Regions from separate parts of the Agarivorans sp. QJM3NY_25 genome, predicted to be linked through region 2. Evidence: predicted binding sites of a transcription regulator. Region 2 holds the regulator's gene; each other region holds the start of a gene.
What was found. Region 2 encodes sigma-54, which starts transcription at its own class of promoters, with help from an activator protein. Its sites were predicted from a motif close to GTTGGCACGNNNNTNGNNT; they were not measured.
Positions count from the first base shown of each region.

Region 1: a site for sigma-54 is predicted at 2,248-2,266, ahead of flgF (flagellar basal-body rod protein FlgF). Genes of this name have one in related genera too.
Region 3: a site for sigma-54 is predicted at 2,509-2,527, ahead of ACRRSW_RS08995 (FlgO family outer membrane protein). Genes of this name have one in related genera too.

Region 1 is NZ_CP194041.2:1,952,214-1,956,386, forward strand. Features, by position in the region: gene flgC (flagellar basal body rod protein FlgC) at 1-98, shown strand, start outside; gene ACRRSW_RS09045 (flagellar hook assembly protein FlgD) at 109-780, shown strand; gene flgE (flagellar hook protein FlgE) at 811-2,148, shown strand; gene flgF (flagellar basal-body rod protein FlgF) at 2,305-3,051, shown strand; gene flgG (flagellar basal-body rod protein FlgG) at 3,068-3,856, shown strand; gene flgH (flagellar basal body L-ring protein FlgH) at 3,883-4,173, shown strand, end outside.
Region 2 is NZ_CP194041.2:4,153,950-4,158,122, forward strand. Features, by position in the region: gene lptA (lipopolysaccharide transport periplasmic protein LptA) at 1-127, shown strand, start outside; gene lptB (LPS export ABC transporter ATP-binding protein) at 124-849, shown strand; gene ACRRSW_RS18935 (RNA polymerase factor sigma-54) at 901-2,406, shown strand; gene hpf (ribosome hibernation promoting factor) at 2,433-2,720, shown strand; gene ptsN (PTS IIA-like nitrogen regulatory protein PtsN) at 2,729-3,172, shown strand; gene rapZ (RNase adapter RapZ) at 3,199-4,056, shown strand; gene ACRRSW_RS18955 (HPr family phosphocarrier protein) at 4,043-4,173, shown strand, end outside.
Region 3 is NZ_CP194041.2:1,942,660-1,946,832, forward strand. Features, by position in the region: gene galK (galactokinase) at 1-686, shown strand, start outside; tRNA gene ACRRSW_RS08985 (tRNA-Arg) at 873-948, opposite strand; gene ACRRSW_RS08990 (flagellar assembly protein T N-terminal domain-containing protein) at 1,307-2,449, opposite strand; gene ACRRSW_RS08995 (FlgO family outer membrane protein) at 2,555-3,139, shown strand; gene ACRRSW_RS09000 (LPP20 family lipoprotein) at 3,120-3,596, shown strand; gene ACRRSW_RS09005 (FlgO family outer membrane protein) at 3,655-4,173, shown strand, end outside.

The DNA of each region.
Region 1 (4,173 bases), 2.2 Mb from region 2:
ATATGATGAGTGCCTCGCGCTCCTATCAAGCGAATGTGCAGGTCACTGAAGCTGCGAAGCAAATGCTAAATAGCACTCTCAATCTGGGTAAAAGTTAAGGAGTAGGTCGTGTCTACTATTGATCCACTACAAGGTAACCGTTGGCAACCTGAGTCGATTGTTCCGGAAAGTAATAATAATCAGTCATTAGGGCAGGAAGACTTTTTCGCGCTATTGACCACCCAGTTGCAATATCAAGATCCGAGTAAGCCAGTTGATAACGCTGAAATGATCGCGCAAATGGCTTCCTTCCAGACTTCTGAAGGTATCGCCGAGCTGGGAACCAAATTTGACACGATGAACTCGATTATGAATTCGTCTGCAGCTTTGCAAGCCTCAACGCTAGTGGGGCAAAAAGTATTGGTACCCTTGGACTATGCCCACAATACGGGCAGTGGTTTTGAAGGGGTAGCGGTGACAGGCGCTGCAACGACCAATGTTAAAGTGACGATTGAAAATGAAGCTGGAGAAGTCGTTACAGTTATCGATTTAGGTGAGGGGAGTGGCAATATGAACTTCTCTTGGGACGGTACTGATTCCAACGGGAATCAAATGCCAGATGGAAAATATAACGTCAAAGTAAATGGCGTTCAGGGCGGTAAAGAGATCAGTTTACCCACCGCAACTTTCGCGAATGTAAGTAGTGTAAGTTTGGCTGGTGGTACATCTGGCGTAGTCGTCAATTTAGAAGGTTTGGGTGGTATCGCGATGAGCGATGTCCTTGAAGTTGCCAAAGCCTAGTAAAGTATATAAACGATAGGAGATTGAGAGATGTCATTTAATATCGCGTTGAGCGGCATCAATGCCTCGCAAAAGGATCTTGACGTAACCGCGAATAACATTGCGAACGTCAATACCGTTGGTTTTAAAGAGTCGCGGGCAGAGTTTGCCGATGTGTATGCAACATCGATTTTCTCAAATGCTCGTACTGCAGTGGGTAACGGAACCAAAACGGTGGATGTTGCACAGCAGTTCCACCAGGGAAGTTTGAACTTTACCCAGAATGCTTTGGATTTAGCGATTAGTGGAGAAGGTTTTTTTGTTACGGCTGCTGATTTGACTACCCAGACTCGCGAATTTACGCGTGCTGGTGCCTTCAAATTAAATGCGGATAACTTTATTGTGAATTCGCAAGGCCAGTATTTACAGGGATATACGGTTAATAACAGTGGTACTCCTTCGGCAGTGAGTATGGCGGCGACAAACGCCATTCAGATCAGCGCTGAAGTTGGTACACCGACCCAAACCAGTGAAGTCAATATGAGCTTTAACTTGCCCTCTAGTGGCACGACTCATGATATTGGTGACTTCGATCCTTCTGATAGTAATACTTATACCTCAGCAACTTCGGTGACTGTGTACGATTCTCAGGGTGGGTCTCATGTTGCGGAAACCTTCTTTGTAAAAGATTCCTCTGTGGCAAATACTTGGCATAAGTTGATCTATGTTGATGGTGAACCGACCGACGTGAGTGGAGGCACTGCTCATGTGCCAAACGCGGGTAATACCAACGCGACGATTCCGGCTTCGGCTACTTTAACATTTGATAGTACGGGGGCCTTAGCATCAACAGTGCCTGCGGTTATTGAAACGGTCGCTTTAGGAACTGCGCCACCAAATGGCCCTGGTGGGGTTTGGGATGCGGCGACGGGTTCGGTAGATTCTACGCAAACGCTTATCTTTAATTTGAACGGACCGACTCAGTATAACGCAGCTTTCGAAGTGTCTAGTCTTTCGCAGGATGGATCGACAGTTGGTAAATTAACTGGGATTGATATTGGGCCTGACGGTTTAGTGGTTGCGTCTTATAGTAATGGTCAAACTTCGAATATTGCTAAAGTTTCAGTGGCTAAGTTTGCGAACAATCAGGGCTTATCACAAATCGGTGATACATCCTGGCAACAAACACAATTAAGTGGTGAAGCGATTGCAGGTGAAGGTAACTCTGGCACTTTTGGTAAAATTAACTCGGCTTCCTTAGAACAAGCCAACGTGAACCTCACTGAACAGTTAGTTAACTTAATTAGTGCGCAACGAAACTTCCAAGCGAACTCTCGAGCACTGGAAGTGAATTCAACTCTACAGCAAACTATTATTCAAATTCGATAATCATATCGGATGACATAATAATAAAAAGGCAGCCTTCGCTGCCTTTTTATTTACTTGATTTATATGGTTTTTTATTGGCTTTGTTATAAGTTTTTATTGTTTGGCACCATAATTGCTCTATTTCTCATGAGTCAGCTATTTGACGAAGGGAATAAGATGGACCAATTACTTTATATATCGATGACCGGCGCAAAACAAAATATGCAGTCGCTCGCGGTGCGAGGCAATAATCTAGCGAATGCGAACACGACTGGCTTTAAAGCCGATCTAGAAAACGCACGAGCGATGCAGGCATTTGGCCCTGGTTTACCGTCGCGAGTATTTGCCATGACTGAGACCCCTAGTCAAAATTTTGCCAACGGTATGTTAAAAACCACGGGTCGTGATTTAGATGTTGCGATTCAGGGAGAAGGTTGGATTTCGGTTCAAGATAAAGATGGTCAAGAAGCATTGTCTAGAAATGGCAACTTTACGATCTCGGCAGCAGGGGTTCTACAAACCATGCAAGGTCAGCCGGTGTTAGGTAATCAAAATGCACCGATTATTATCCCTTTACCTGTTGAAAAGCTTGAAATTAGCGAAGATGGCACCATCGAAATACGACCTGAAGGTGCGCCAGGTGATGCCCTGGAAGAAGTTAACCGAATCAAATTGAGTAAGCCTTTTGCTGGAGATTTAAGCAAAGGCGGTGATGGTTTATTTAGAAGTACCACAGGTGCTGTATACCAACCAGACGCTACGGTTGAACTGACTAAAGGTGCATTAGAAGGCAGTAATGTAAATCCAGTCCAAGAGATGACTCATATGATTAGCATGCAACGCCAATTCGAAATGCAAATAAAAATGATGAAAACTGCTGAAGAAAACGAAAAAGCGACTAACAGTTTGTTGCGCTTAAGCTAGCAATAAGGAGTGTACTATGCATCCCGCATTATGGATCAGTAAAACTGGCTTAGATGCCCAGCAAACCAATGTATCGGTTATTTCTAATAACCTCGCTAACGCCAGTACTATTGGTTATAAAAAAAGCCGAGCGGTGTTTGAAGATTTACTTTATCAAACTGTGAATCAGCCTGGCGGGCGTTCTTCACAAAACACCAAAATGCCTTCCGGTCTAATGATTGGCGCTGGCGCAAAGGTGATTGCCACCCAAAAGAATCATGATCAAGGTAATGTGCAAACCACGGACAATTCCTTTGACATGATGATCGACGGTCGTGGCTTTTTCGAAGTATTAATGCCTGATGGCACGACTGCTTACACTCGTAATGGTCAATTTAGTTTGAATGACGAAGGCACGATAGTGACTCCGGGATCTGGTTATCCGCTGCAACCCGAAATCCAAGTACCAGCCGATGCACAAAGTTTTACGGTGGGTGAAGATGGTGAAGTGAGTGTTCGCTTGCCCGGTCAAACCGATAGTCAGGTAATTGGCCAAATTACCCTGAGTGACTTTGTGAATCCTTCGGGCTTAGAGCCTCAAGGTCAGAACTTATATTTAGAAACTGGTGCCAGTGGTGCACCGCAAAATGGGATTGCTTCCGAAAATGGCCTTGGTTCTATTCGCCAAGGAGCCTTAGAAACATCCAATGTTAATGTTACCGAAGAGTTGGTGAATTTGATTGAAGCACAGCGTGTTTATGAGATGAACTCAAAGGTTATATCTACCGTCGATCAAATGTTAAGTTTTGCAACTCAACAATTGTAAACACAGATCAGAGAGAGGGATGACTGATGTATAGATTAGTCGTAGCGTTGATGAGTATAACGATGGTGGGATGTGCAAGCGTCAATCATGCCGTGGTTCCCGATGACCCGACTTATGCACCTGTTTATCCAGAAGAAGTTGCAATAGAAGCGCGCGTGACTGGTTCGTTATTCGCTGAAGCTGTTGCAAATAACCTATATGCAGACAAAAAAGCCCATCGCGTTGGTGATATTATTGTGGTTAACCTTGCAGAACGAACTCAAGCAAGTAAGTCGGCTAGTAATGATTTAGCCAAAGATAAAAATTTCAATCTCAAT
Region 2 (4,173 bases):
AATGATTAAATACAGCATTAACAAACAAGAAATGGTTGCTCAGGGCGACCAAAACAGTCGGGTGACCACCATTTTCTTACCCCAACAACTCAACAAAGTTGCCCCCAAGGCCACGCCTCAACCATGAGTACCTTAATTGCAGAAAACCTTGCCAAAAGTTACAAGGGGCGCAAGGTCGTTAAAAACGTGAGTCTCAATGTTGAAACTGGAAAAATTGTCGGTTTATTAGGGCCCAATGGCGCTGGAAAAACCACCACTTTTTATATGGTGGTTGGTTTAGTCCCAAGGGACCAAGGGCGGATCCTAATTGACAACGAAGATCTGTCAAGTACCGCCATGCATACCCGGGCTCGCAAAGGCATAGGTTACCTACCGCAAGAAGCATCTATCTTTCGTCGCCTCTCGGTAGAAAAGAATATTTTAGCGGTCTTAGAAACACGTAAAGACCTCGATAAACAACAACAAATGGGCGCGCTCGATGACTTACTTGAAGAGTTTCATATTGGTCATATTCGCAAGAATTTAGGCATGAGTCTGTCGGGCGGTGAACGTCGCCGAGTAGAAATTGCCCGCGCTCTAGCTGCCGCACCTAAGTTTATTTTGCTTGACGAACCCTTCGCAGGCGTGGATCCTATTTCTGTTATCGATATAAAAAAAATCATTGAACATCTTCGTGATCGCGGTCTGGGTGTATTGATCACCGACCACAATGTAAGAGAAACACTAGATGTTTGTGAGCACGCCTATATCGTTAGCCAAGGCGAACTGATAGCCTCAGGAAAACCTGAGGAGATACTTAAAAATGAGCATGTGAAACGAGTTTATCTCGGTGAACAATTCAAGCTATAGTTAAAGTATGTCCTCAAACGCGATAATAAAAAGAAGGAACAGCGGTAATTAATGAAAGCATCTTTGCAGTTGCGTCTTGGTCAGCAATTAACCATGACCCCCCAGTTACAACAGGCCATACGCTTACTCCAGCTTTCGACGCTGGATCTGCAGCAGGAAATCCAAGAAGCTTTGGAGAGTAATCCTCTGCTAGAAGCAGATGAAGCGCAAGCAAATGACGCAGACTCGGCTGAATTTAAATCAGCCAGCGAGCAAAATAGTGATGCAAACAATAGCCAAACGGAGATCGATAGCAGCCAGATGGAAACTGGCGATGCGATTAGTCAAGATACCGTCGCAGACGATCTTCCGGTTGACTCAACTTGGGATGACATTTACAGCGCGAGCTCGGCTCCTGCCAGCTCTTCATCCGGTAGCAGCAGTGATGACAACGACATGTTGTTTCAAGGTGAAACCGTTGACTCCTTACAAGATCACTTGCTCTGGCAAATGCGCCTCACGCCTTTTAGTGAAATAGACCAAGCTATCGCCCTCGCCATCATCGACGCAGTCGACCAATCAGGTTACCTGACCCAAGATTGTGAGCAATTACTTGAGGGACTACGTTCGATTGAAAATAATGATTTAGATGTCGAGTTAGATGAAATTGAAGCAGTACTTAAACGTATTCAGCACTTCGATCCAGTTGGTATTGCTGCCCGCTCTCTACAGGAATGCTTACTCATCCAATTAAGTCGTTTCAGCGAACAAACACCTTGGCTGAATGAAGCGAAAGACATCGTATCGAATCATATTGACGTATTAGCAAATCGAGATTTTCGTTTATTGGCCCGTAAAACCAAGTTAAAAGAGGAGCAGCTACGCGAAGTGATGCGGCTGATTCACACCTTAGAGCCAAGACCTGGTAATGCCGTCGAACCAAATCAAGCCCAATACGTAATTCCCGATGTCTCGGTGATTAAACGTCAAGGTCGCTGGGTGGTTGAACTCAATCCTGACGCGATGCCAAAACTACGCATCAATTCACATTATGCATCGATGACTAAAACCTCGACCAACGCCAACGATACCCAGTTTATTCGCAGCCATCTGCAAGAAGCAAAATGGTTCATCAAGAGTATTGAAAGCCGTAACGAAACCCTACTGAAAGTCTCTAATTGCATCGTGCATCACCAACAAGCTTTCTTTGAATATGGTGAAGAAGCCATGAAACCGATGGTATTGAATGATGTTGCCGAAGCGGTTGAAATGCATGAATCCACGATCTCTAGGGTCACGACTCAAAAATTCATGCATACCCCTCGCGGGATCTTCGAACTCAAATACTTTTTCTCTAGCCATGTGGCTACCGATGGTGGAGGAGAATGCTCCTCAACAGCCATTCGTGCATTAATTAAGAAACTGGTTGCTGCCGAGAATACCAGTAAACCACTCAGCGATAGTAAAATCGCTGATATTTTGGCAGATCAAGGCATCAAGGTGGCTAGGCGTACGATAGCTAAATATCGTGAGTCATTGGCTATTCCACCTTCTAACCAACGTAAGAGCCTTATTTAAAGGCCACTATAAAGGGGACGACATCTATGCAAATTAACCTTACTGGACACCACGTAGAAATCACTGAGTCTTTGAGAGAATATGTCCACACTAAGTTTACTAAGCTACAACGACGATTCGACCAAATTAATAATGTCCATGTTATTCTCAATGTCGAAAAACTGAATCAGATTGCCGAAGCCACTATACACCTAAATGGTGGTGAATTATTCGCCACTTCAGAACACGCTGATATGTACGCGGCCATCGATAGCCTCATCGATAAGCTCGATCGCCAAGTCATTAAGCATAAAGAAAAACTCACCAAACATTAGTCATAGTAATGCAAATAGATAAAGTACTAAGCTTGGACTGCACCCAAAGTGCAGTCCAATGTTCGTCAAAAAAACGAGCATTGGAATTGATCAGTGAACTAGTTGCGAAGCAACTCGACACCACATCTAAAAGTATATTTGAAAGTTTATTAAATCGTGAACGCATGGGCAGTACTGGCATTGGCCAAGGCATCGCGATCCCTCACGGTAGAATAGGCAATCAATACCATGCGACCGCAGTATTATTACGCTGTACTCCGGCGATTTCCTTTGACGCCATTGACAATCAAGCCGTTGATTTAATATTTGCCTTACTGGTTCCCGAAGACCAATGTCAACAACATCTAAATACTCTCGCTCAAGTTGCTGAAAAACTTAACGATAAGCAAATATGCAAACAACTTCGTACAGCACAAAGTGATGACGAATTATACACGATCATGATAGCCTAAGACTCTAATCGTTATTAGGGGTTATCATGGAACTGATTATCGTTAGCGGGCGCTCCGGTTCAGGTAAAACGGTCGCACTACGAGTATTAGAAGATTTAGGTTATTACTGTGTCGACAATTTACCAGTCGTATTATGGCGTCCTTTAATTGAACACCTAAAAAGACAGTACACCAAAGTCGCCATTAGCATTGATGTGCGAAATTTACCTGATGAACCCTCACCCATCGGTCAACTAATTCGCGATGAAGGCTCTGAGCTTAACCTATTAAGTATTTTTCTCGACGCGAAAGATGATGCGCTGATCCGCCGCTACAGTGAAACTCGGCGGGTTCATCCACTGAGTCAAAACGACATGTCTCTAGCCAAGGCCATAGAATCTGAAACCGCCCTGCTCGCCCCCATTTCTCGCAATGCTGACCTAAGAATAGATACCTCGCGTTTATCCGTACATGAATTGAGTCAGCTCATTCGATCGCGAGTGACCGGAGAACAACAGCAGCAATTAATTATGGTGTTTGAGTCCTTTGGCTTTAAAAATGGCGTACCCAATGATGCCGATTACCTATTTGATGCTCGCTTTTTACCGAACCCGCACTGGCAAGAAGAACTACGACCTTTATGCGGTCTCGATCAAGCGGTTAAAGATTATTTAGCCAAGCAGCCTCTTGTAGAGCAGTACATCCAGCAAATCGCTGATTTATTAGGATCTTGGCTGCCGCATTTAGAAGCCAATAATCGCGCCTATCTGACCATCGCAATTGGTTGTACTGGCGGACAACATCGTAGTGTTTATGTCGCCGAACAACTGGCTGAACACTTTAGTCAAAAACGTAAGGTGCAGCGGCGCCATCGAACTTTGGAACATAAACTTGAAACTCACTAGACAAGTCGTCGTAAAAAACAAACTGGGCTTACACGCTCGCCCAGCCACCAAACTGGTCGAATTGGTACAAGAATTTGAAGCTGAAGTAAGTATTATTGACGGGAAAAAAACCGCTTC
Region 3 (4,173 bases), 2.2 Mb from region 2:
TTGGTCAGGCTGCGGAGAATAACTTCGTCGGTTGTAATTGCGGCATTATGGATCAGCTGATTTCGGCAGAGGGGCAGGCCAATCATGCATTATTAATTGATTGCCGCTCTTTAGAGACTACCGCAGTTGCCATGCCCGAAGAAATGGCGGTGGTGATTATTAACTCCAATAAAAAACGCGGCCTGGTTGACAGTGAATACAATACTCGCCGCGAGCAGTGTGAAGCAGCGGCACGCGGTTTGGGGGTAAGCGCTTTACGGGATGTGAGCGAAACCTTATTTAACGAGAAAGCAGCGACGCTTGAGCCGATAGTAGCCAAACGAGCTAGACACGTCATTACTGAAAATGCCCGTACTTTGGCCGCAGCCGAGGCCCTAAAAGCCAATGATATGGCTAAGCTGAGTGTGTTAATGGAGCAATCACATGCCTCGATGCGTGATGATTTTGAAATTACCGTGCCTGAGGTGGACGCGCTGGTGGATATTGTGAAGCAACAAATTGGCGCGCAAGGCGGAGTAAGAATGACTGGTGGTGGCTTTGGTGGTTGCGTTGTTGCTCTTATGCCACCGTCTTTGGTCGATGGTGTATGCCAAGCGGTCGAGCAATATTATCAGGTTCAAACTGGTTTAAAAGAAACTATTTACGTGTGTAAAGCGATGACGGGCGCGGGAACTATCGTGTCATAGCTGTTCATTCGTTGACTGCTCTATTTGGCGCAGGGTTAGCGATGAGCCGTTGTTATCATTTACTTGGTGTTTTTCAACATAAACCTCGACGTCGTTCGAGGTTTTTGATTTTCTAAGTTGTTATACATCTACGAGTCTGGCAAAATTTTAGTTTGCGCCGAAGATCTTGAGGAAAGTAAAACGAAATGGCGTCCCCTGCGAGATTCGAACTCACGTCTAAGACTTAGGAGGTCCTTGTTCTATCCAACTGAACTAAGGGGACGGGATGGTTCTGCAAACCCTATATTACAGTACTTGGTGTTGCGGCGTTCATTATACCCAGCTTTAAACGTATGAAAAGCTTCGGCTAACTGTTTGATTACTTCGTCGCCAAGTTAAAAGCTAGGGATTTTACGTTTCCCAGAGCATTAGCATAAGATGAACTACAAGTATGTCACTTGGTTTTATAAGCCAAGTACGCTCAAGCTTTCTTTCAAGGAAAAAGGACCGGGATCTTTGGCTCCTTCGGAGCGGGTCGAATATTTAGTTAAGTCATTTTTTCATCGTTCGTGGCTTAGCCTCTGTTCAATGGATCTTAAGCGATTGGTATGGCAATCATCAAAGACAAACAGAGCTAACTTTTATTGTTTACTCACCAAATCGCCAAGTTGGATGTTAGCAGTCATGGTTGGATCGACGGCGACCACAATGGCACTTTGTTGGTAAATCTGCTCAATGCGTACCATGCTATCGGCAATATGTTGTTCTTGTCTGGGAATGTCCCATTGTCCCCAATGATAATTTTGATGGATCAGACTTAATAACATCCCCGGATTTAGTTGATTGGCATGACCTAGGTTAATTTGCCAGCGGTCCGGTCCGAGAACCTTCACGATACTCCCCTGTAAAGGCTGGCAGGCGAGTAATGCATCCACCTCCGAAATCACCGTTTGCAGGGTATCATTCACCGTTTGCCCATAGGCTGAGCGCCAAAATTTAGCCGAGTGAGGTGAGACAATTTCACGCGCGTCAAATTCCCAAGGGGCATTCACCGAAAAACGTTTGTTGTAAATCTCTTCTAGGTCGATGGCGTTATAGACTCGCACATTAATAATGAAATAGCGTTGGGGGTAACTAAAGTTAAAGTGTTTGGGAGCGTAGTCTTGATCTAGCGAAATATTTTCCAGCTCGATCCCTAAAAGGTATTGGGCACCATAACGATGAGCAATATCTTTAATCGCAATAAAGTCATGCACTCCCGGTTGATGGTAGTTTAATGGTAATTTGGGAGGGTGCTTAATATTAAACTGACTCCCTAACTGGCGGGCAATATCATAGGTCCGTTGCTCCACGGCGGGTGATATTTCGTGAATTTGTCCTACTCGTACTTGATTCTGTTGTTTTAAGTAAGGAGGGAGTAACAACAGGTTTTTACTAAAGCCACTGGCTTTACATTGGCCTGTGGCCGGGAAAACATCGGCCTGTAAAACCACAAAGTACTGCTGTCCCCGACGGCCTTCATCTAATACTTTTAAGTTATGCAACGAGCCTTTCGAGACAACTTCCAATTGATCAAGGGTGAGTCTGCCTTCGGTCACCTGACTAATACTGGTTACCGAGGCGCCGGAATACAGAAGTAGCTGTTTGACCGCTTCTTGGGTGGCATTGCTGCGTGCCTGCTCAACATCTTGGCTGATGATGGTCGCGTGACCTTTTGCCTCGTACCACACTGCTTGACTGGGAATGCTAACTAGCATTGCGATCATTAAAATTAATAGTTTCATAAGGCCCTCCTCGTCACTAACTAGCAATAACTGTACCTAAAAAAAGCGTTATTTTTTTGACTGGAATGGTTATTGCTTAATAGTGTTTAGTCGGAGGAGATTACTATGCGTTATACGACTTTACTACTGGCGGTGCTTGCGTTACAAGGATGCAATACCAGCTTACACCATATTACTAATTATCCTTATGTTGAACCAAGGGAACAACAAGATGCAGTATTGTACGCACATGTCGATAATCTTTCTAAGCAGTTAACCGATGATTTAGAGTTGAGTGCTACAGATACGGTCGCGATTAGTTCAGTGGTTGATTTGGACAACTTGCAATCCAGTGATGGATTTGGGCGGCAAATTGCAGAGGCAATGTTTGCCGCTTTATCCCGAGAGGGGATCCATACGGTTGAGGCAAGACTCACCGGACGTTTACAGATGGACCCCGGCTACGGTGAATTTTCTTTATCGCGCGATGCAGAACTTTTACGCGAACAAATGCAAATAAGCTATGTGGTGGTTGGTAGTTTTCAACGAACAACCTCTGGCCGGCATGTGAATTTGCGGCTAGTTAATTTAGCCAGTCAACAGGTGGTGTCGGCCGCTTATCAATTTATTCCAAATAGCGCAGGAGCAAGCTCTCCTCGAGTCACAAGCATGAATGGGAGCTTACAACGCCATGAACAAACTGTACTTTAAAATATGGTCTTTTAGCTTAGCACTATTGTTATTGCTATCTTGTACTCCGACGACTCAGGTCAAGCAGGTTGAATGGACTTATCAGCCTCCTGGCGATTTTACAGTAGTGAATGCGGTTGGTTATGCGCCAATTAGCCAACAAAGGGGAACCGATAAATCAACCAAGCAATTACGGGCGATGAAAGCCTCTAAGCTGGATGCTTACCGTGAATTATCCGAGCAAGTTTATGGGCAACACATTGATAGTACCGCTACTGTGAGTGATTTGGTGTTAGGCAATGAACGTTTAGCGGCTTCGGTGGCTGGGGTAATTCGAGGTGCGAAGGTGATTAATGCCTATGCTGTTGATGATGTGTATGTGACCGAATTACAACTTGATTTTAGGGAGGTATATCGGGTTACTATGTCAATGGCTCCAACTCGGCACCTAGAGAGTCAAAAAACCATACAATTTTAGTAAAGAATTTCGCTTTCATGCCGATATCTTAAGCGTAATGGACGATTAAGGACGTGACATGAAAGGTATTATACTGGTTGCCATGACCACCTCGATGTTGTTGGGGTGCTCCAATAGCTCTTCGATGCAGAAAGTGATGGTGGTGGATCCTTCGAATAACGTAAGTCCGGCTAAAAATGCGCGTTATCTAGAGGGACTGGTGGATGAAGATGGCCAACTGTTTTTAAGCAGTGCACCGAGCCGCTTAGCAAATCCGCCAGAGACTATGAAGAGTGACCCTGATGCTAAAAAAACATTGACCGATTATGTCAATATGATGTCACAGCGTTTGGTTTCTAGCTCTCAATTTGTAAACGCAGACACACCAATCGGGGTTGCCTCATTTGTGCCTCTTGATAACCTACGTACCACCGACCTGTTTGGTATGCAAATTGCCGAAAGTTTTGTGTATGAGATGCAGCAAAGTGGCTTTTCTGTGATTGACTATAAAACCACTGGCTTTATTCGTATTACGCCTGAAGGTGATTTTGTTTACAGCCGAAATGTGAAAGAGTTAGCTAAACGTTTACCAATAGAA